Regions from separate parts of the Jeotgalibacillus sp. JSM ZJ347 genome, predicted to be linked through region 1. Evidence: predicted binding sites of a transcription regulator. Region 1 holds the regulator's gene; the other holds the start of a gene.
The links. The regulator LexA, encoded in region 1, represses DNA repair genes until DNA is damaged. The targets are predictions, from matches to a motif close to CGAACATATGTTCG.
Positions count from the first base shown of each region.

Region 2: uvrB (excinuclease ABC subunit UvrB) is a predicted target of LexA. The motif match lies at 2,322-2,335, and genes of this name have one in related genera.

Region 1 is NZ_JBISEN010000001.1:662,529-666,860, reverse strand. It holds gene glnA (type I glutamate--ammonia ligase) at 1-911, shown strand, start outside; gene ACH6CZ_RS03480 (alpha/beta fold hydrolase) at 1,011-1,889, shown strand; gene lexA (transcriptional repressor LexA) at 1,963-2,583, opposite strand; gene yneA (cell division suppressor protein YneA) at 2,743-3,075, shown strand; gene ACH6CZ_RS03465 (YneB family resolvase-like protein) at 3,088-3,735, shown strand; gene ACH6CZ_RS03460 (DUF896 domain-containing protein) at 3,809-4,042, shown strand; gene tkt (transketolase) at 4,163-4,332, shown strand, end outside.
Region 2 is NZ_JBISEN010000002.1:915,166-919,497, forward strand. It holds gene ACH6CZ_RS10065 (PDZ domain-containing protein) at 1-1,015, shown strand, start outside; gene ACH6CZ_RS10070 (HD domain-containing protein) at 1,201-1,839, shown strand; gene ACH6CZ_RS10075 (CsbA family protein) at 1,871-2,116, shown strand; gene uvrB (excinuclease ABC subunit UvrB) at 2,477-4,332, shown strand, end outside.

The DNA.
Region 1 (4,332 bases):
TTAACGGTGAGCCAACGCTTGAATTAAATGATAAAGGTGGATACTTTGACTTAGCGCCGACGGATCTTGGTGAAAACTGCCGTCGTGATATCGTAATTGAACTTGAAAAAATGGGCTTTGAAATCGAAGCTTCTCACCATGAAGTAGCACCAGGTCAGCACGAGATCGATTTCAAATATGCTGATGCAATTTCAGCTTGTGATGATATCCAGACGTTTAAGCTTGTAGTTAAAACAATTGCAAGAAAGCACGGATTACACGCTACATTTATGCCTAAGCCATTATTTGGTGTGAATGGTTCTGGAATGCACTTTAACATGTCATTATTTAAGGATGGCAAGAACTCATTCTTTGATGAAAATGCTGATCAGCAGCTAAGTGAAACAATGAAGCAATTCATGGCTGGTGTGCTTAAGCACGCATCAGGGTTTACAGCTGTGACAAACCCTACTGTAAACTCTTACAAGCGTCTTGTACCGGGTTATGAAGCACCTTGCTACATTGCATGGTCTGCAAGAAACCGTAGCCCGCTAGTCAGAATCCCGGCTTCACGTGGAATGAGTACACGTGTGGAAGTGCGTTCAGTAGATCCATCTGCAAACCCATATCTTGCAATGGCCGTTATGCTTAAAGCGGGTCTTGATGGAATTAAAAATGGTCTGACACCACCAGAATCAATTGATAGAAATATCTATGTAATGGATAAAGCTGAGCGTGAAGCAGCAGGTATCAAAGATCTTCCAGGTACTCTTTTTGCAGCGCTTGAAGAACTTAAGAACGATCAGGTTATCATCGACGGACTTGGAGAACATATCTTTGAGCATTTCGTTGAAGCTAAAGAAATCGAATGGGATATGTTCCGTACGCAGGTTCACCCATGGGAGAGAGAACAGTATTTAGAAATGTATTAATCAATCAAACCTCTGAAGCAACTTTGCTTCAGAGGTTTTTTCTATTTAGCAGTACAATAATGAAAAAGCTGGGTATATAAACGGTAAGGGGGGATGATAATGGCTGAATCATATAAAGGATTTAAATCAATAGAGGGATATAATCAGTATCAATCCGCATATAAAGAGGTCATGAAGTTATGGAAGATACCATATAAAGATAATAAGATTACAACTAAGTTTGGAGACGTTTCAGTTCTGGAATGCGGAAATCGGCAAAAAGAACCGCTCATCTTTTTTCATGCGTTTGGTTTCAGTTCTGCAGAATGGTATGGATGTGCTGAAAACTTAGCGGAAGACTATCTGCTTTACTTTGTCGATGTATTAGGAGAGTTTAATAACAGCAACACAAAGGAACATTTAAATGAACGGGAAGATTATGTTGATTGGATAACAGAGCTAATAGATGCTCTAAACATAGCGAATGTAACGATGATCGGCCATTCCAATGGTGGATGGCACGCACTTAATTACGCCATTTTAAAGCCGGATAGAGTGAAATCTCTAATTATATTATCTCCTGCTGCTTCAATAAAAAGAATGAATGTCTCTTTCTATTCCAGATTGTTATTAACGAACATGATTCCAAATGAGACCGTCATTAAAAATCATTTCTGCAGCTGGCTGACCAGGGAGAAAACGGAAGAGCATAAGCGGCTGTTTAACCTTTATTACCTTGGACAGAAGCATGTCAGCTGGGAGTATGTAATGACACCACCGAAACTGTTTAAAGCAGCTGAACTGGATACGTTAATGATGCCTGTCTACGTTGCAGTTGGAAGAGATGAAGTTATTTATGATCCGTATAAGCTGCTTGAAAAGGCAGGTGATAAAATACGAACATGTAATACGCATATGTTCGATTCCGGGGGACATATGCTACCAATAGAGATCTCGGGGGAAGTTTCCTCTTATATTAAAAAAGTGCTTGATGAATAGATTAAGATGTTTAGATCAGGCATCATTAAAAAAGCAGAACGCATTGACAAATTTGTCAATGCGTTCTGCTTTTTTAATGAACCTGTCTGTAAACGCCTACTACTTTTCCAAGTATTGAAACGTTACTTAAAATAATAGGTGCCATAGAAGAATTCTCAGGCTGTAGTCTTACATAATCTTTCTCTTTAAAGAAACGTTTTACCGTTGCTTCATCTTCATCTGTCATTGCTACAACAATGTCTCCGTTATTCGCAGTATTTTGTTGTTTTACGATGACGAGATCTCCGTCTAAAATTCCGGCTTCTATCATAGAATCTCCCATGATCTCTAACATGAACACGGCATCATCCGATGAGGCAAGTCTCTCGGGAAGAGGGAAGTATTCCTCTACATTTTCAATAGCAGTAATAGGTGATCCGGCAGTAACTTTACCAACAAGCGGAACGTTTATTACACGCTGAGTAGGGATTTTTTCTTCTTCAAGAGAGATCACTTCAATCGCTCTTGGCTTTGTTGGATCCCTTCTGATTAACCCTTTGCTTTCCAGTCTCGCAAGATGACCATGTACTGTAGAACTTGATGCCAGCCCAACAGCAAGACCTATTTCACGAACAGATGGTGGATAACCTTTATCCTGAACTTCGCGTTTAATGAAGTTTAATATATCAAGCTGTCGTTTTGATAATTTCTTCACACTGCAGCACCTCTTTTCAGTTTGAAACTTTTCTAAATTATAGCATAGCGATTTTAAAAATACAAACATAAGTTCGAGTTTTTGTGTTGACCAAAACAAATGTTCGTATTATACTCAAGTTAACAAAAGCGAACACATATTCGATGGAGGCGGTTAATTATGACAGGATTGTGGAGGAAATATTCATTTGTTATTCTATTCGTGGTGACTGCACTTTTTTTCAGCTTATTTCTTGTCTTTACGAACACAGCGAACAGTGATGCAACCTATGCAGAAATAACTGTTCAAAAAGGAGATACTCTCTGGGCGTATGCTGAAGAATACTCAAGTCATACTTCGATGTCCCCGGAAGGGTTTATTGAATGGGTAACTGAATATAATGGGCTATCTTCCCATAAAATTGTCACAGGGGAACAGCTGAAGCTTCCGGTACCCGAGGAAGCTTTTAAATTCAGTGAAGACGCGATTCACCTGGCATCTGAACGGAATTAAGGAGTGAACGTGTTGAAAGTAATTATTTACTGCAGAGTCAGTACAGAAAAAGAAACTCAGGAAACTTCACTTACACGGCAGGAAGAGGAACTGATTGCCCTTGCCGATAAAATGAACTATCAGGTAGTTTCGATTATTAGTAAAAAGGAAAGTGGATTTGATCTGGATCGTGAAGGTGTATTTGAGCTGCTGGAGCAGGTTCGGGAGTTTAATGCTGAAGGTCTTTTAATTCAGGATGAGACGCGGATCGGAAGAGGAAACGCTAAAATTGCACTTTTACATACATTGCAAAAAGAAGGTGTGAAGATATTCACCATTGCACATGATGGGGAACTTCAGCTGTCTGAATCAGATTCAATGATTCTTCAAATTGTGAGTATGGTGGAAGAGCATCAGCGGAAACTCCATAACCTGAAAATTAAAAGAGGAATGAGGCGTGCTGTAGAGCAGGGCTTCAAACCGCATAGAAATCTGAAGAACCGTGGAAACAAAGAAGGTAGGGAAAAGATTGAAATACCAGTCGATGAGATCGTCAGGCTGAGAGGGAATGGGCTAACATTTCAGGAAATTGCATCTGTATTAAGAGGTCTTGGACACCCTGTGTCTAAAGCAACTGTTCATAGAAGGTATGTTGAGTATATGGAATCAGAGATAACGTAAACAAATTACTTGTCAAACTTAAACCTTTCTTTTAACATACATAGAAGCTTACCTGAAAGAAAGGGTGAAAGACATGTTATCTGAAGATAAAATTAAAAGAATAAATGAACTGTCAAAAAAATCAAAAGAAGATACTCTTACTAAAGCTGAAGCAGATGAACAGCAGGCTCTAAGACAGGAATATTTACAGGCGTTTAGAGGATCAATGAAACAAACGATTGAAAATGTTACTGTCATTGATCCTGAAGGCCAGGATGTCACTCCACAAAAACTTAAAGATGCAAAAAACAGGAATAAAATGAACTGAATGTTTCCGGTTTTTACCTGGAGTAAGAAGTTTTTTGTAGAAAAGAAGAGATGTTTGTACATCTCTCTTTTTTTTTTGTACAATAAGACGTATCACGTGAGTTTAGAGAGGATGTAGATGATGTTTAACAAGACAGATGATTTAGCAATTAACACAATCAGAACGTTATCAATTGATGCAATTGATAAAGCAAACTCGGGGCATCCGGGACTTCCTATGGGGGCTGCGCCATTTGCATATACTTTATGGACTCAGTTCATGAACCACAATCCGAAGAATCCGGACTGGTT
Region 2 (4,332 bases), on a different contig from region 1:
GTACATAGAATTGCTCAGCTTTTTCGGCGTTTCTCTCGCAGTCGGGCTGGTTTTATCTGCTATAGTCAGCGGAGCGGGCATCGTTATAGATGTCTTCTGGATCTATGTTGTCAGTATGGTCATGATTTTAGCGGCAGTTACCGGACAGTTCAGACTGCTGTCGGCAGGATTTATGTTTCCGGTGGTGTTAGGTACTATATTGGCCCTAGACTACTATGATGTGGCGCTTCCGGACATCATTCCGCCGCTGCCTGACGTATTTTTAGCGGCAGGGATCTTAATGGGGCTTCTGCTTGTAGCTGAAGGGCTGATGATTCAGCTGAACGCAGTCAAACAGACTTCGCCCCGATTAATCCGGACACCCCGCGGCATGAAGGCAGGCGCTTTTTTCACTAAAAGGGTCTGGCTTGTGCCATTGCTGATTCCTGTACCATCAGGCTTGATCAGTGAAGCAGGCTGGTGGCCGCTGATTGGTGGAGGGGATACGTTCTCACTGATGATCTTTCCGGCAGTACTCGGCTATCAATTAACAGTCGTTCATGATCTGCCAAAAGCAATCCTAAAAACAACCGGCACACAGGTAGCCTGGCTTGGCGTCTTATCAGCGACTGTTGCAGCAGGTTCACTTTGGGCACCGTATCTGATCTACGGTGCATTCGGGATTGCCTTTGCCGGCAGACTGTTCATTCTGCTCAAAACACGCATTGTCTGCAGAAAGTCAGGCTATCACTTCCTGAACGGAGACAAAGGCGTCATCATCATTGACGTACTGCCCGGCACACCCGCTGCAAAAATGGGGCTCCTGCGCGGTGAAAGGGTGCACAAAGTCAACGGCATTGCAGTTAAAAACGAACGTGAATTTTATGAAGCAGTGCAGAAAAACCGCGCACACTGCAAACTCGAAGTCTACAACCACGCCGGCGAAATCCGCTACACGCAGGCTGCCTTATACGAAGGACAGCACCATCAGCTCGGCCTGATCTTAATTGAAGACCGGAATCGTGAAACAGCCTGAGGAATCGGGCTGTTTTTTTATGTGTTCGGGGGTCTGGATAAGAGGTGATTAAATGACACTCAAAGATGATCGAAATAAAACAAACTGCCACCTGTCTATATCTTTTAGCAAAAATTTCGCATACTATGTATTGTACATTCAACACGGTCAATGCTACGATTAGCTAAAAATAACGGGGTGAGCTTATGGGAATTCATCATTATTTTAAAAGTTTATCGGATATGGAAAAGCTTTATCGTTGTCCCGGTAAGTTTAAATATAACGAGCACACAGTGGCGGCTCATTCATTTAAAGTAACGAAGATTGCCCAGTTCCTCGGCACAGTGGAAGAACATCATGGGAAAATGGTGAACTGGAAAAACCTTTACGAGAAAGCATTAAATCATGACTATCCTGAGATTTTTACAGGAGATATCAAAACACCTGTGAAGTATGCTTCGTCTGAATTAAACCGTCTGTTCAGTGAAGTGGAAGAGGAAATGGCGCACCGGTTTGTGCAGGCGGAATTCCCGGAAGAATACCAGTCGATCTACCTTGCACGATTTAAGGAAGGTAAGGATCGCTCGCTTGAAGGAAATATTTTATCCGTCGCTGATAAAATTGACCTTTTGTATGAATCGTTCGGTGAAATTCAAAAAGGGAATCCGGAGCCAATTTTCCTGGAGATCTATCAGGAGGCTTTATCGACCATTTTGAAATTCAGGGAAATGACAAGTGTGGCGTTCTTCCTTGAAAAAGTGCTGCCTGACATGCTTGCTGAAAAGTTCATCCCTCACTCAGAACTGAGTAAAATTACGGAAAATCTTATTGCAGCATCAAAATGAGTTCAGTATGATGGAATCGTGAGGTGATGAAATGGGCACAAAAATTCTGATGGCCATCTTTCTTCCGGCATTATTAGTTATTCTTTTTACGCGAATCACATACAGCCGAACGATCGCAATGCTGCTGACCATTGCACTGATTGCCGGTTCGTCTTATAAAGGCTACACCGGCAGCTGGTATGTCATTATTGTAGACGCAGCTTCTCTGACATTCGGACTCTGGTATGTAAACCGATACATGAAGAAATACACAGAAAAACAGCGCGGAATCGCATAGATTCGGCGCTGTTTTTCTGTGTGACTCTGAATAGCCGCTGATCTGCGCTTTAGGCTAGTTGTCGTTGTTTTAGTGCGGGATGTAGCAATTTTGCTCCAGGTTGTAGTGATACACCCGGGAACTTGTAGCAATTTCAGGGAAACTTGTAGCAATCCCACTCACGTCTGGTAGCAATCTGCTTCAAACCGGATCAAAAACCATTTTAAGAATGTATGTTCGCTTTTTGCTGTTATTTTTTATCTCATGGTGGTAAACTAGTTGAGACAATTAATTTGCCTAAAACCCTGTTTCGTTTCATCATAAAGGGTATGAATATAGAAGAAGGTTTTTTTCGGAATGATTTTAGGAGGCGTTGAATAAATGGTGCAGGAATTTGATTTACAGTCAAAATATCAGCCGGCGGGGGATCAGCCTGCTGCAATTAAGAAGCTTGTAGAGGGTGTTGAAAAGAAGAAACGGCATCAGACACTGCTTGGTGCGACAGGTACAGGGAAGACCTTTACGGTTTCAAACGTTGTACAGGAAGTCAAAAGGCCAACGCTGGTCATTGCCCATAACAAAACGCTTGCCGGACAGCTTTACAGTGAGTTTAAAGAGTTTTTTCCAAATAATGCTGTCGAATATTTCGTCAGTTATTACGATTATTATCAGCCTGAAGCTTATGTGCCTCAGACAGATACATTTATAGAAAAAGATGCAAGCATCAATGATGAAATTGATAAGCTGCGTCACTCAGCGACATCTTCACTATTTGAGCGCGATGATGTCATCATTATTTCATCCGTTTCATGCATTTATGGTTTAGGGTCGCCAGAAGAATATAAAGAGCTTGTTGTTTCACTGAGAGTCGGCATGGAAATTGAGCGTAACCAGCTGCTTAGAAGACTTGTTGATATACAGTATGAGCGAAATGATATTGCCTTTACCCGAGGGACCTTCCGGGTGCGCGGCGATGTGGTTGAAATTTTCCCGGCTAAAAATGATGAGCACTGTATACGAGTGGAGTTTTTCGGAGATGAAATAGACCGGATCAGAATGGTGGATGCATTAACCGGTGAGATTCTCGGTGATCGCGATCACGTAGCTGTGTTCCCGGCATCCCACTTCGTTACGCGTGAAGAAAAAATGCGTGTTGCGATTGAGAATATTGAAAAAGAGCTTGAGGAACAATTGAAAATCCTTAAAGAAGAAGACAAGCTGCTTGAAGCACAGCGACTTGAACAGCGTACGCGTTATGATCTTGAGATGATGAGAGAAATGGGCTTCTGTTCAGGGATCGAGAACTATTCAAGACACCTGACACTGCGAGAAGCAGGCGCTACGCCTTATACACTACTCGATTATTTCCCGGATGATTTCCTGCTTGTGATTGATGAGTCACACGTGACACTGCCACAGGTCCGCGGGATGTATAACGGAGACCAGGCGCGTAAAAAAGTTCTGGTGGATCACGGTTTCCGTCTGCCTTCAGCGATGGATAACCGCCCACTGAAATTTGAGGAATTTGAAAAGCACGTGCATAATGCGATTTATGTATCAGCTACACCGGGTCCATATGAAATGGAACATACAGATGAAATGGTCGAACAGATTATCCGCCCGACCGGTTTGCTTGATCCAACCGTTGAAATTCGTCCGAGTGAAGGCCAGATTGATGACCTGCTCGGTGAAATTCAGGACCGGATCGCGAAAAATGAACGGACGCTGATTACCACACTGACGAAGAAAATGTCTGAGGATCTGACTGATTATCTGAAAGAAATCGGCATTAAGGTGCAGTATCTCCATTCAGAAGTGAAGACGCTTGAGCGGATTGAGATTATCAGGGATCTGCGGATTGGTAAATATGATGTACTGATCGGAATCAACCTTTTAAGAGAAGGGCTGGATATTCCTGAAGTATCACTAATTACGATTTTAGATGCAGATAAAGAAGGCTTCCTGCGTTCTGACCGGTCACTGATCCAGACAATTGGACGTGCTGCCCGTAACTCAAATGGACACGTTATTTTATATGCAGATAAAATCACAGACTCCATGCAGCGGGCGATGGATGAAACAGCCCGCAGACGTGAGAAGCAGATTGCCTATAACGAAGAACACGGTATTACGCCGGTTACGATTAATAAAGAGATCCGTGATGTCATCAGGGCTACTCATGCTGTTGAAGAAGCAGAAGAATATGTATCTCCTGCTGAACAGATGAAGAAAATGTC